One region of the Pelotomaculum schinkii genome, then DNA from elsewhere that is predicted to be linked to it. Evidence: riboswitches for the same ligand, from Rfam matches in the RefSeq annotation. Region 1 holds a riboswitch; each other region holds the start of a gene.
What was found. A riboswitch is a leader RNA that binds a small molecule or an ion and turns the genes downstream of it on or off. The one in region 1 is predicted to bind molybdenum cofactor.
Positions count from the first base shown of each region.

Region 2: another riboswitch for molybdenum cofactor. It lies ahead of fdhF (formate dehydrogenase subunit alpha); the one in region 1 lies ahead of Psch_RS14405 (aldehyde dehydrogenase family protein).
Region 3: another riboswitch for molybdenum cofactor. It lies ahead of Psch_RS08095 (hypothetical protein); the one in region 1 lies ahead of Psch_RS14405 (aldehyde dehydrogenase family protein).

Region 1 is NZ_QFGA01000002.1:712,931-717,865, reverse strand. Features, by position in the region: gene Psch_RS14415 (cation:proton antiporter) at 1-20, opposite strand, end outside; gene Psch_RS14410 (cation:proton antiporter regulatory subunit) at 24-521, opposite strand; gene Psch_RS14405 (aldehyde dehydrogenase family protein) at 726-2,147, opposite strand; molybdenum cofactor riboswitch at 2,222-2,341, opposite strand; gene Psch_RS14400 (hypothetical protein) at 2,654-2,818, shown strand; gene Psch_RS14395 (hypothetical protein) at 3,139-3,606, shown strand; gene Psch_RS14390 (accessory gene regulator ArgB-like protein) at 3,603-4,259, shown strand; gene Psch_RS14385 (cyclic lactone autoinducer peptide) at 4,243-4,374, shown strand; gene Psch_RS14380 (ATP-binding protein) at 4,437-4,935, shown strand, end outside.
Region 2 is NZ_QFGA01000001.1:1,778,659-1,783,593, reverse strand. Features, by position in the region: gene Psch_RS08260 (hydrolase) at 1-416, opposite strand, end outside; gene Psch_RS08255 (spore coat protein) at 678-1,022, opposite strand; gene Psch_RS08250 (hypothetical protein) at 1,042-1,335, opposite strand; molybdenum cofactor riboswitch at 1,505-1,622, shown strand; molybdenum cofactor riboswitch at 1,708-1,827, shown strand; gene fdhF (formate dehydrogenase subunit alpha) at 2,023-4,701, shown strand; gene Psch_RS08240 (molybdopterin-binding protein) at 4,713-4,935, shown strand, end outside.
Region 3 is NZ_QFGA01000001.1:1,737,512-1,742,446, forward strand. Features, by position in the region: gene Psch_RS08080 (energy-coupling factor ABC transporter ATP-binding protein) at 1-433, opposite strand, end outside; gene Psch_RS08085 (energy-coupling factor ABC transporter ATP-binding protein) at 513-1,232, opposite strand; gene Psch_RS08090 (ECF transporter S component) at 1,283-1,867, opposite strand; gene Psch_RS08095 (hypothetical protein) at 2,299-2,514, opposite strand; molybdenum cofactor riboswitch at 2,601-2,721, opposite strand; gene Psch_RS08100 (ABC transporter substrate-binding protein) at 2,831-3,652, opposite strand; gene Psch_RS08105 (ABC transporter substrate-binding protein) at 3,958-4,845, opposite strand.

The DNA.
Region 1 (4,935 bases):
AAGAGCAAATGCTGCTCCACTACCTAAAGACTCCCGTGCTGGATTAAGTGTTTACAGGCTTTTACCTTTGCCCTCTCGCCCAATATCACCAGGGTTGCCCCTTCCCTGATTATTTGCTCCGGCCCGGGATTGATTATTTTGATCTGGTCACGTTTCACAATAGCAATAATAGTGGCGCCTGTTCTTTTGCGAATGCCCAAATCGCCGATCGTCATACCAGCCGATTTGGCGCCCGGCTCAACTTTGTACCATTCAATAAACATTTCATCAAAACACACATCAACCGATTCCAAATCCCTCGGCATATAGGACATGCCGCCGATAATACCTGCCACACGGCGGGCCTCGGCATCATCAAGTGTAACCATTGATATGCTTTCTTCGGGGTCATCGTTATCAAAATGATAGATTTCACGCCTTCCGTCATCGTGAATAACAACAACGAGCTTATCTCCACTGCGTGTATTGATTTGAAACTTTCGTCCGATTCCGGGAAGGTCTGACTCTCGAATTAAATCCATACTATCCCCCATTGGTATAATTGTATTTTATTCTTATTTTGTCTTATTTAAATTATACAATAAAACTATAGCTGAAGCACTTGTATTGTATATTTTGTCATGTACTGGTGAAGTAATCATAAAGAAATATTATAAGAAGCAAAACCCCGGCACTTTGGCCGGGTAGTTCTGGGACGGTTGGGTATATTCTTGCTGATGCCGGCACTAGAGTTTTATCACAACGACTTTTTCTTCAGTCATCTCCTCTATTGCATAACGAGGCCCCTCTTTACCTGTGCCGCTTTCCTTCCAGCCGCCATAGGGCATAAGGTCTGTACGGAAGGTAGAAACATCATTTATAATTACCCCGCCGGCTTCCAGTCCTTCAGCGCAACGGCATGCAATCTCAAGGGAATTAGTAAACACACCCGCTTGCAGTCCATAACGGGAATCATTGGCTAAAGCGATGGCTTCATCAATTGTATCATAGGCAATAATGCAGAAAACGGGGGCAAAAATCTCATTACAAACGCACTTCATTTCAGGAAGAACATTGGTTAATATGGTAGGTTCCAGGAACGGTCCGCGGCGGCGGCCGCCAATCAATATCTCGGCGCCTCCGGCAACGGCTTCATGAATCCATTCCTCAGCCCTTGCTGATTCATTTTCACTGATCATGGAACCTAAATCGTTGGCTGGCTCCAAAGGATCGCCGACTTTTAAGGTCCCGGTCAGGGAGACAGCCCGCCTGCAAAACGCATCATAAACCGGGCGGTGAACATATACCCGCTGCACGGATATACATACCTGCCCCGCGTTGGCAAAGGCAAAACGGACACAGGCCTCAGCCGCTGCGTTTATATCCGCGTCACTATGCACTATCGTGGGTGAGTTGGCGCCAAGTTCCAGGGAAATAGGCCTTAAGCCAACTGAAGTCTTAAGCTTTATCCCCACCTCAGAACTTCCTGTAAAACTATAGTAAGCAATACGCTTGTCTCTGGCCAGGGCGTCGCCGACCAAAGCGCCAGGCCCCATAACCATATTTAAGCAGCCTGCAGGCAAGCCGGCCTCCGCCATGATCTCGCACAATTTGGCCCCGATGATGGGAGTTGCACTGGCCGGCTTATAAACGACAGTATTTCCAGCTGCGATGGCCGGGCCAATTTTATGACAGGTAAGGTTGAGTGGAAAATTAAAGGGTGTAATGGCGCAGACCACCCCCCGGGGGACGCGTATGGTCCATGCCCGGCGGTTTTCATTGCCGGGAGAACCGGCGATAGGAACGATTTCTCCTTTGATCCGTTTGCTTTCTTCTGCGGAAATCAATAGCGTCTGGGAAGCGCGGGCAACTTCTCCCATTGCCTCTTTAATGTTTTTCCCAACCTCCTGAGAAATTATGGAGGCCAGTTCGCTTTGCCGGTCCATTAATAGTTCGCTTGCTTTTTTGAGTATCTCAAAGCGACTGTAAGGAGATAACTTCTTCGTCCTGGACGCTTCCAGCGCAGCGGCAACAGCAGCATCAACTTCCGCCGGTCCGGCTAAAAAAAACTCAGCTATAGCTTTACCGGTTGCCTTGTTTATTACTTTTTCCTTCTGCCTGGTAGTCATCCAGTTTCCATTGATAAATAAACAGACTTCTTGAACCACTATCCCAATCCTCCAACAAGTTTGAAATTTTTCTTGCAAAAACAAAAACCGCACGCACGTGCGGTAAAAAAGCATAGCAAAAAAAACATGCTCCTTTCCACACGGGAGGCTTGCCCGTTTCCAAGCAAACCCTATCGGTCCGGGACCATAGCGCTTCATACCTTAGGTCTCCGGACTCGGAGTAACAAAAAGTAAATTCTATGCATATTGAATAAAACCTTTATTCTGTCAAAACATTTATGCTGTAAACTTTTACCTTCTACCGCCCTTGTTTTGGTTCTGACCGACTGTAGTAAACTTAGGCCCGCCATTTGAGACGGTTTTTTCGCGGGATATCGCCTCGCTCTCCGGAGCGGGGCTTTTTGTGCTTTATGGTTATTATTCCAGGTTCTGTGGCCGGAGCTTTTTTCTTGGAATTATTAATGAATTACAATCGTATGTCATAGTATATTTTAAGACAAGGGTAGTCAGGAATTCATTTCAAAAAAAGGAGGGAGCATATACCGGTGGTAATTGGGAAGGAAAAAGAATACAACTGCCGCATAGAAATCGAAGATAGTATTGTTGTGATAATTTGCGGAGAAATTGAGACCGATCAATTGAAAAAATGCCTTAAAACAGTTGAAGAAACAGAGGCAATAAAAATATTAGCAAGTGAGGAAAAACAATAAACTTTGCCCCCTCTATGGAGGGGTTTTCCATCTGGCTGAGCGGGATAACCAATATCCCCCGGCGGATATTTCCACCATGAAACAATGTGTTTTGTTAGGGATCCGGATGAACCAATCCGGTTTTTTTTATTTTTATAGAAATATGGTATGGACAATCCAAAGAGACGTATAGAAACCAGTCAACTCATGAGGAGTGTATGGTCCCCGGAATAATGTCGAGATTTATCGAAATGTGTCTGAATATTTTAAGTTATATTGCTAGGTGATATCAGCTTTTTGTCGAAACAATAAGTAAGACGTCTTGTGAGTGAGGCAGACCCATGGACACAAAATTTGTTTGGTTTCTGCTGCAGGGCATCCCCGAAATGACTGGCACATTTGCCTTAGTGTTAGCTATTTTAAGGGTCCCGATCAGGTGGCTGCTTGTTATACCCACAGCAACTATCATTTGTATAGCCATATATCTAATTAGGACAGCCGGCGCGTCTTTTGGGGTGCACACGGCGTTCTTAATCCTTTCCATGGTTGTTCTATTGTGCAAAGCAACCAGATCAAAATTATCAAGTGTATTTATTGCTTCTTTTGTCACTGAAGCAATAGTAGCGACAGTTGAATCATTAAACAACATCATATTTTCACACTTTTTAGATTTAAATATAAGCACCCTGCCGGACACGAATTGGGTTCTGTGGAAAATGATTGGCTTCCCGCAGAATGTAGTTATAATTCTGCTCGCGATCTTGTACGCGAAGTTTAAAAGACCCAGGGAGGGTATGTGGAGAGTATGAGTTACATGGCCGTCAGCAGGCGCTTGGCAAGCTACTTGCGCGCGAAAACCGGCGCTTCCCAGGAAAAAGAAATGGTCCTGGCCTATGCCACCGACATCATCATCATCAACTCGCTAAACCTCTCCGCTATATTGCTGATCGGCTTTTTGCTGGGGATTTTACCGGCCACTATTGCCATCCTGGCCACTTTATTTTTATTCCGGCACACCGCCGGCGGCGCGCACTCCGACTCTCCCTGGCGGTGCGCTTTCATTACAATATTGTCGACTACCTTAATGTCTTTGGGCGCTATGTTTTTTCCCAAATACAGTCAAATTGGTCTTGATATCATCGCTTTACTTGCATTATTAATAGGTTTTACCGCGATCATTAAATTAGCTCCGGTTGACAACCCCGCCGCGCCGATTGTTTCACCGGTCAGACGGAAAAAACTTAAAATATACTCCCTGTTGGTTTTTTTGCTGGCTGCAGCAATCACGATCATATTGCGCGACAGTGTCTGGGAACACGCCAAAGTGGTACAGGCAAGCCTCGCTTTTTGTCTCATCTGGGTCAGTTTTATGTTGACCGGGCCTGGACATCAATTGATGAATTTTATTGACCGCACCTTTATTTTGAGACAAGGAGGTGAAAAAAATGAAGGGTTTGGCTAATAAGCTGTTTCTTTTGGCGGTAACGGTGATGACATTCCTCGCCGGGATAGCTTCCGCCAGCGCTTGTGGTTTTGGCCAATACCAGCCTGAAGTCCCTGAATCTCTCAGAAAATAATACATAAAAAGGGGTGGGCAGCCACCTCTTTTTATGATATCTGTTAAAGGGGTAATAGTTACATGACGGATATCAAAAAAACCAGGGAGTGGGAAATTTTTGAATATATTATCGGGGTTCAGATGGCCTGCATATTGATTTTTTTTATTTCCTTTTCTTTAGGCAAAAGCTTTAGCTCTATTTTAAATCTTTATTTTGCTCTTATTACAGGAACAATAGGTGTTGTGGCAGCTTTTTTGTATAAGTTTTTGGAAAGATTGTTAAATCAAAAGAAAATTCTATATATCAAAATAGCTTATGTTATTTTTCCCATTCTCGTTACCGCATTTGTCTTGCTGCAATTCCCGCACGACCCATACAGCAAACAGGTGGCAATACTGCTGCCTGTTATTGTGGCTGCCACCGTACTGGGCAAAAACGGCGGCCTGTTCATTGCTTTTTTGGGTTCCGCCTTCCTGACGTTGAGCAGCATGTTGTTCTATCACGAACCCGTTATAAAGGCATTTGAACAAAATCTTATTCTCATCAGCGTAATGTTTTTGATGGGCTGGTTTATCGGCA
Region 2 (4,935 bases), on a different contig from region 1:
CGGGCATCGATTTTTTTTATGTCGCCCCAAATATAGCTCACTTCTTTTTTGATCTCGCCGACATCGTGTCTTAATTTACGCTGTCCCTGCTCTAATCGTATTTGGCTTTGTTCTACCCGGTCCAGGCGATCATGCAATGACTGCTGTCCTTCTGCTAATATCTTTTGTCCTTCCGCTAACGCTATTTGTCCATCTTCCAGCGACCTTTGTCCATCTTCCAGATATCTTTGTCTTTCTTCCAGCGACCTTTGCCTTTCTTCCAGTGACCTTTGTCCATTTTCCAGTGAGCTTTGTCTTTCTTCTAATGCTGTTTGTCGTTTTTCTAATGCCTTTTGTCCTTCTCCAACGGCTTGAACGCTTCCGGTAAGAGCCTGCAGTTGTTGTAAGACCAGTTCTTGAAATTTATCATTATCCACAAAATAGCCTCCTTTCGATACTTCAGATACTCTCCTGTGGTCGTGATACCCCTCATGTCAAATCTATAAATTTCGTTTACGGCAAAGGATTTTCCTGCAAATACCATAATATAAATTCAGTTTCCAGCTTATTCCTGAGAGTGCTTGTGCCGGCGCATGATCTGGCAGGGAACCAACTTATCAATTACTTATCAATTAATTAAGGTCTGTTTTAATCCAAATACTAAGACACCTGGCGGCTGCCAGGTGTCTTAGCCGACCTTACTGCATCACCATGCCGCCGTAAGGGAACTGGTTCTGGTAACCTGCGAACTGCTGGTGAGTCTGCTGCAACTTTTGCGGCTGCTCTATTTCAAGCGAGTACCAGCCCTTGCGAAACATAAGATTGTACATGTCTCTGGTATGGGCGTGGGTTTCAATAAGCATATTCACAACGTCCTGGTGCAGCGCATGGTGGCTGGCTTCCCGGCTGAAAACGTTGAAGTTGTCAGTCAGGTATTTTAAGCTTGACAGAGTATCGTTGAGCATGTCGCGGTCGTTCATTTGCGGCCCTTTAGGCTGGGCCATATTGGCCTGGGGATTTTGTATTTTATTTTGCTGGTTCATGGATTCACTTCACCCTTTCTTAGCGATTTGCCGTATTAGCCGGATTAACATGGTTCAAAAGCCTCAGATAGTGGTGCATATGGAGCTGCCCCACTCGATCTAAAGCAGCCTTGATTTCGGGGTCCACGGCCTCTCTGGAAAAATGGAAGCACTTCTTCATGGAGGTCAATTCCCAGGTCATGGCGTCCTGCAGGTACAGGCTGTCTTTGGTTGAGATGACTTTTGGGGGTTCCGGCATTACTTGCGCTTGCTGAAACTGGTTTTGCTGAAACTGACTTTGTTGAAACTGGTTGGATGGCTGATACATGTTCATCTGCACTCTTTCATCACTCCATTTCTACTTTTTAAGTATTGTTTACCGTGTTTGTAAATTTATTCAGCGCAGGAAGACCATGAGTTGGTTATATAAAATAAAAAATAACCACTAACTTAAATAAATTTATTGAATCTTGCAGGAATTCTAATATTAACTGTAGAAAATTTGCATAGTTAATCTCCGAGTCTGTAAGCCTTAGCCGCAGGTATGGTTGTCAGGCCGTTAGGGTGCATTGGGAAACTGATGCGCCTCCCATTGTGGAAAGGAGAAAATGGCTTTATTTGCCGTAAAGCTTTGTCCTTTTTACAAATGGGACAGGGCTTTTTTCTTGTTTATAGCGGCCGCACATTGCCGCGCATGACTGCTTCTTTTAAAATTGCTCTCCTAGCCACCTAACCTACAGCTGTAAAGCCATGGTTATTGGCCGTTAGGGCGCTCTGAGAAATTGGCGCGCCTTCCGTTGCGAAAAGGAGAACATAGCTTTATTTTCACTCTAAAGCTTTGCCCTTTTCAGATGGGGACAAAGCTTTTTATTATGTTGGGGAGAGGGTGGTGCTATAATTTAATGCTAAATTTTAACTGATGTTCAGCGAAAACAACACGGTCGCCTGGTTGTAAGTGGTGCAGATATGTAGATGTTGCAATTGTAATTGTGCAGGTTGGAATCTGAGAGGAGGGGTAATATTGGAGCTTGTCAAGCTAAGTATCAATGGAAATGAAGTTGAAGTTCCGGCAGGTACCACGATCCTCAAAGCCGCCCAACAAATGGGGATAGACATCCCGCATCTTTGTTTTGAGGATGGCTTGAGTTCGGTTGGGGCGTGCCGGTTGTGTGTCGTGGAAGTGAAAGGAGCGCGCAGTCTGGTGGCCTCGTGTGCGGCAGCCGTGGCCCCTGGCATGGTGGTGGAAACGCATTCACCTGATGTGATGGAGGCAAGGCGGACCATCCTCGATTTGCTGATTGCCAACCACCCGCTGGATTGCCTTACCTGCGAAAAAGCCGGCGAATGCAAGCTGGCGGATTATTGCTATGAATATGGGGTCAAGGAAAGCACCTTCAAGGGAGAAAAGCACGCTTACCTGCTTGAAACGACCAATCCCTTTATCGTTCGTGATATGAACAAGTGTATTTTGTGCGGCAAGTGTGTCCGGGCCTGTGACGAGGTCACCGGTCAAAACACCCTGGATTTTGCCTACAGGGGCTTCAATGCCAAAACGACCACTGCTTTTGAAGATGAACTGGTGGAGTCGGACTGTGTTTTCTGCGGCCAGTGTGTTTCCGTCTGTCCGACCGGGGCGCTGACCGAAAAACAAATGCACGGCAAAGGCCGCCGCTGGGAGTTCCAAAGAGTCAAAACGACCTGTCCGTTCTGCGGCACCGGCTGTAACTTTGACCTTTGCGTAAAGGACGGTGAAGTGATAGGCGTAAGCTCCAACCCCAGCAGTGTGGTAAACGGCAAGGCTCTCTGCGTCAAGGGGAGGTTTGGCTGGGATTTCGTGAAAAACGAAAAGCGTCTCACCACGCCGCTGGTGAAAAAAGACGGCGAATTTGTCCCCGCCTCCTGGGATGAGGCGCTGGACCTGATTTCTACCCGCCTTGCCGGCATCAAAGAGAAATACGGTCCGGACTCTTTTGCGGCCTTAAGTTCCGCCAGGTGTACCAATGAGGAAAACTACCTGGTGCAAAAATTTACGAGGACGGTGATGGGCACAAACAACGTCGACCACTGTGCCCGTACCTGACACGCCCCCACCGTGGCCGGTTTGGCCACAACGTTTGGCAGTGGCGCCATGACCAATTCTATTCATGATATTACCAACCATGCCCAGTTATTGATGCTGATAGGGACCAATACTACCGAAGCGCACCCGATTATAGGGTATAAAATGAGGCAGGCGGCGCGCAAAGGCGCGAAGCTGATCGTGGTTGACCCGCGGCGTATCGACCTGGCGGAGGAAGCCGACTACTGGCTGCGCATTAAGCCGGGTACAGACATTCCCTTTTTAAACGGACTCATGCATATCATTATTAACGAGGACCTGCACGATAAGGAATTCATCGCCAATCGGACCGAGAACTTTGAAGTGCTTAAGGAAACCGTCAAAAACTACCCGCCCGAGTATGTTTCCAGCCTTACCGGCATAACGGTGGAAGACCTGTACGCGGTGGCGCGCCTTTACGCTACAACGGATAGGGCGATGCTGTTCTATACGCTGGGGATTACGGAGCACATCTGCGGCACCCACAACGTGATGAGTGTGGCCAACTTGGCCATGTTGACCGGACACCTGGGCCGGCCCGGCACCGGGGTAAACCCGATCAGGGGCCAGAACAACGTGCAGGGCGCCTGCGACATGGGAGCGCTCCCGAACGTCTTCTCCGGCTACCAAAAGGTAATCGACCCCGCTGTCAGGGCCAAGTTCGAAAAGGCCTGGGGCGTGGAGCTGCCCGGCAAAGTGGGCCTGATGATTCCGGAAATGTTTGAGAAGGCCCACGAAGGGAAAGTCAAAGCCATGTATATCCTTGGTGAGAACCCCGTCCTGACCGATCCCAACAGCAACGAAATCCGCGCCGCCCTGGAGAAGCTTGACTTTCTGGTGGTCCAGGAGCTTTTCCTGACTGAAACGGCGGAATATGCCGATGTCATCCTCCCGGCGGCAAGTTTTGCCGAAACCGACGGGACTTTTACCAGCACCGAACGCCGGGTGCAAAGGGTCCGCAAGGCGATCAAACCCGTGCCGGGACAGACGAACTGGCAGACCATCATGGCCCTGAGCGCCAAGATGGGCTATCCCATGGGTTACAACAGCCCGGAAGAAATATGGATGGAAATGGCATCCCTCTCGCCGTCCATGGCCGGGATCACTTATGAGCGGCTGGAAGAACGCGGCATCCAGTGGCCCTGTCCGTCGCTCGAGCATCCGGGCACACCTGTCCTGCACGGTACGACGTTCAGCCACGGCAAGGGGATCTTCCAGGGCATCGATCATATTCCGCCCGCCGAAATGCCGGATGAAGAATATCCTTTCCTGCTCTCCACCGGCCGGATCCTGCAGCACTATAACGTGACCACTCCTTATTCAACCGGCATTCACAGCATGTGGTCGGAAGAGCAATCCGAACTGCATCCGCAGGACGCCGCGCGGCTGCAGGTGACAACCGGCGATAAAGTCAAGGTATTTTCCCGCCGGGGGCAGCTTACCACGAAAATTAAAGTTACGGACCGGGTGCCGCCGGGAATGATCTGGATGTCGTTCCACTACACGGCAAGCCCGGCGAACGCTCTGACCAGCCACGGTTTGGACCCCATTACGAAAACCGGTGAGTATAAGGTCGCTGCCGCAAGAATAGAGAAGATCTAGGAGGTTATTGCATGCGGAAGGTGCCGGTGACGGAAGCGGTTGGCATGATCCTGTGTCATGACATTACAAAAATTGTTCCCGGCTGCGAAAAGGGACGCGCATACCAAAAAGGCCAGGTTGTAACGACCGAGGATATCCCCAAACTCCTGGATCTGGGCAAGAAACACATCTATGTATGGGAGCCGGAGGACGACCTTGTCCACGAGGATGAGGCCGCCTTGAGTCTGGCGCGGC
Region 3 (4,935 bases), on a different contig from region 1:
TTTTTTCCCCGGCGCTGAGGCTAAGGGGATAAGCTTGCGCGTGCCGGGTCAATTCAAAGTAGTCCATCACCTCTCTGACTTTTTGCGCCGCCTGGTCCGGCGGCAAACCCAGATTACGCACACCGAAGTCAATCTCTTCCTCCACTGTCTCACAGAACAACTGTTTATCAGGGTTTTGAAAAACATACCCGATTTGGCGGCCGATTTGGGCCAGAGTCAGGGAGGTCAATAACTGTCCGTTTAATTTGATCCGTCCTTTTGTCGGAGTCAATATCCCTGTAAGTAGTTTTGAAAAGGTCGTTTTACCGCTGCCGTTCGCTCCGGTAATCGCGGTAACACCTTTATTAAAGATGCTTAAATTGATCTCTCGTAAAACGGGCCTGCTTTGGCCAGGATAACAAAAAGAAACATTTTCCAACTCTATATAAGCCATTAGACCAGCCTCGGCTATGCTGAAAATACATACGGACTAGGCAACGCAATCAGCCTGGTTTCTAAGCTTTACAGGCAAATTAGCACCGGAGCATAGATTCCCATTCACCCACTACAGTTACAGCCCTATCATCCTCGATCAGGCGCCCGTCTTCCAACACCAGCACACGGTCCGCGATGGAGACTGTTTCCGGATCATGCTCAACAATTAAGATTGTTTTACCACGCCGGCGCAAGTCAGCCAGGATGCCGTTGATTCTCTTTTTGCCTGCCGGGTCCAGTTGAGCCATTACTTCGTCAAGCACAAGAATGGCGGGATCCAGCGCTAAAACCGCTCCCATGGCGACCAGGTGTTTCTGCCCCCCGGACAAGTGGCTTGGGTTTGCTTTCCTTAAGGCGCTTATGCCTAAAGTATCCAGTACTTGACTTACCCGCATGCCTACCTCTTCCGCCGGCAGGCACAGGTTTTCCGGAGCAAAAGCGATTTCATCCTCCACAGTTGGTGCGAATAGCTGCGTGTCGGGCTCCTGAAAAACCAGACCCACCTCAAGCGCCAGTTGCGCAACTCTGTATTCTCTGGTATCCTTTCCGTTTACCAGTACCTGCCCGGTCAGCTCGCCTCCCAGATAATGGGGGATAATACCACCAAGACACAGACACAGGGTACTCTTGCCGCAGCCGCTCAATCCAATCAAGGCCACGATCTCCCCCGGAGCGACTTTAAAACTGATGTTTTTCAGTATTTGCCCTCCTGCCGCTTGATATCTGTAACTGAGCCGGTCGACCACGATGGCGTCCACATCAGTTTGCCTCCAATGAACTTATGTACTTTACAGGATAGCCACATGGTTCATACGTCTTTACCATCCCCATGACAACCTTTTCCCCACGTTCTATGTTTATTAACTACTTGTATTACTTTATAAGCAATAATACCACCCAGCCCCCCTGATAAGGCCGATACGGCCAGAGCAAGCGTCAGCGGCACAAAAGGCAGCCGGAAATATATTATGTTTACCATAGACGAGCCTGAGACATTGGCTACCAAACCTGCCAGGAAGGCGCAGAGCAGGCAGCATACCCTGTGTTTAATCAAATACAGGATCAGGTCGACGGCAAGGCCGGGCAAAGTGTAACTAAGCAAGGTCATGGCTCCATGTGAACCGAAAACCCCCGTTCCGAACACCAGCAACGCCTGCACAACCCCTATCAAAGCGGCCGCGCCGGGTTTGCCCACTATGCCCGCCCCCAGGACAATCCACAACATGTAAAAGCCGCCCGCCACAACCCCGCCGGGAATCAACAGCGGCCCGGTGATGATATGGCTAAGAGGTACAATAAGGGGTTTGCTGGCGATACCCAGCGCGGATATCATGGCAATGATTATTAAGTCGAATACCGAAAATTTATCAAGCATTTTCTGCAATATTTGCAAAACCTATCATGCGCCTCCGTCAGCAGGGATGAACACGAAAGCCGGCCTGCCCCCCTGGAGATGCTCCGCCTGGTATGGCCTTTCCTGATTGGCCGTACTTTGCCCGGGACCTACACCATCGGGGCATTTCCAATAACACCCAGATTAAAAGATTACGCTCCTTTGGGAAACACCCCGCCAGGGGATCCTGCCTTTAAGTTACTCAAAAGCTTTCTTTAAGATACCTGCTGCCGGGGAAGATAAACCATTCCTCCCCCGGTATTCTTCACCGTCCCAATTACCCAAGGACTGCCGGATTAGAATTGATATCATTATAGCTATGAGTTTGTTGTTAGCATTCCGCTTATCAGCGCAAGCGGATCTTTGAGCCAAAAAACAATAAAGATTATGATAAATAGAACTATTACCCGAAAAACAACCACATCTTTTAATCACTGCTCTTTGGGTACACCCGACCCGACTATTTCATAACCACCAGTCCCGGTGAATTCAATTTGGTTAGTCAAATCATCAGTGAATGACACTTGGCTGTCCGAACCGACAATGACGCCCCCGGTACCCGACGGCTGCTCATACCGCGCTGCGGTCCCATCACAAACAATGCTGTAGATAATTCGGACAAATGTTGCATTGGCCCAAGTTTTCATTTCCTGCCGGCGCCGCTTAAAGCATGGGGATCCGGCTCAAATAAGAAAAATACCGGACAGCCTGCGAAAAACAAGCTGTCCGGCGTCAAGGCCATCCCAGTTCTCCTTTTCGCAATGGAAGGCGCAATAGTTTTCCAGCGCACCCAAACGACCGTCAGCCCTAGCTGTGACGCTTTAGGCAAAGCCAGCTCGGAGATTCATTTCAGAGATTTATTTCAGAGATTTATTTCAGAGATTTATTTCAGAGATTTATTTCAGATCGTACTTGCATTGCCAGGTTTTAATTCTCTGTCGCCGCGTCGGCGACCGGTTTACGTTACTTACCGAGATCCTCTACTTTTTTGCCGGAGTCAGGGGTGAATAGCGCCTGACCGTATTGATCTTTGCCAAATTCACCGATGGTCTTCTGGGTATCGGGGTCGACCATGAAATCAACAAATGCTTTTGCTCCATCCTTGTTGACAGTACTGAATTTTTCCGGGTTAACCTGCATCACATGGTAGATGTTCAGGAGCGACGCATCCCCTTCCGACAGGATTTCAAGGTTGATATTTTTCTTTTGGGCCAGGTATGTCGCCCGGTCGGTCAGAGTGTAGGCCTGCTTTTCATTGGCGATGTTTAAGGTCTGCCCCATCCCGGCGCCGCTCTGCTGGTACCAGTTGCCCTCCGGAGTGATTTTGACTTCCGCCCAGATTGCTTTTTCTTTACTGTGGGTGCCTGAATTGTCTCCTCTCGAAACGAAAACAGCCTTATTCTCCGCTATTTTTTTAAAGGCGTCGCCTGCTTTAGTCCCTTTGATACCGGCAGGGTCCCCAGCGGGGCCGATGATGATGAAGTCGTTATGCATCACGAGCTGGTAGTTTACAACTGCGCCACTGTCCACAATCTTTTTCTCGGCCGCGGGAGAGTGCACCAGGAGGACGTCGGCCTCTCCCTTTTCACCCATGGTGATAGCGGCGCCGCTGCCTACAGAGACAGTTTTAACGTTATATCCGGTCTTCTGTTCAAAAATCGGGATCAGCGCGTCTAAGAGCCCGCTGTCCTGGGTGCTGGTGGTGGTGGCGAGGATCACATCTTTCACTTGCGGTTTGCCGCACCCTGCGAAAACGACCAAAAGCATTGTTACCATGAGGATCATAAGGGGCGCTAAAAAGTTCTTTTTACTCAAAGTTAGTCCTCCTCCAAATATTTTACTTGAAATAACGTACTGAGTTGTCTTTATAAATGTAGGTGCGAATTCATTCGCACAAATGCAACATTGACTGCCATAAGTGCGGCGCTGGCGCGCCGTGTGCGATTGAAATCGCACCTCGCTGAGCTTTTATTCTCGCTGATACCAAAAAACGAAACTGCGAACTACATTTTCATATTAGTGTTTAATTTATTTATTGACCCAATAGGAATGCAGTATATACCTACGCCATACGACCTATGACTTACGACCTACTTGGGCAGGTTTTTCCCCTCGGTGGAATTGGGGAAAAACAATGGCTCACCGTATTTATCCTTGCCGAAATCCCTGATGATCGTCTGTCCCTCGATTGATGTGCAAAAATCAATAAACTGCTGGGCCAACTCGTCTTTAACTTCCGGGAACTTCTGGGCGTTGACGGGGATCAGGGAAATGTAGTTAAGCAGGGCCTCGTCTTTTTCCACCAGCACTTTCAATTTGACCTGGTCTTTCACGGTCAGGTATGTAGCCCGATCGATAATAGTATAAGCGTTCTGCTCATCGGTATACTTTAAGGTCTTGACGTTGCCTTCCGAACCTTTTTCATATACGTGGTACCAGTCGCCCGCCGGCTTCAGCCCGGCAGCCTTCCACTGGGCCTTTTCCGCAACATCCGTACCGGAGTTGTCCCCGCGACTAATAAAAAGGGATTTTGTATCCATAATTTTCTTCAGCGCCTCAGCCGGTGTTTTTAGTCCCTTGATTTGAGCCGGATCCGATTCCGGCCCGACAATTACAAAATCGTTGTACATCAGGTCAATGCGCTTGGTCCCGTATCCGTCGGCAACAAACTTTTCCTCCAGATCCTTGGCATGCACCATTACGACATCAAAATTGCCGCTTTTCGCCATTTCCAGGGCAGCGCCCGTACCGGCGCCCACATGTCTGACCCGTATCCCGGTCTTTTTCTCAAAACTCTCTTCCAGCGCCGCCACAATCCCGGCGTCAATCGGACCAATGGTGGAGGCCAGCAGGATTTGGCCGGCGACAGCCGGCGCTGGCGGCGCAGTCGCTTGCTGTTTAGCGCAGCCGGATAGTACAAACAAGAGAACCGTAAGAATAACAATAGCCAGGGAAACCATTTTAACTTTGTCCTGCAACGTAATTCCCTCCATAATTTGTTTGCCAATCGTCACTACAACCGGATTTACCACCTCCAAAAATAAAAATGCCGGACAGCTTGCGAAAAA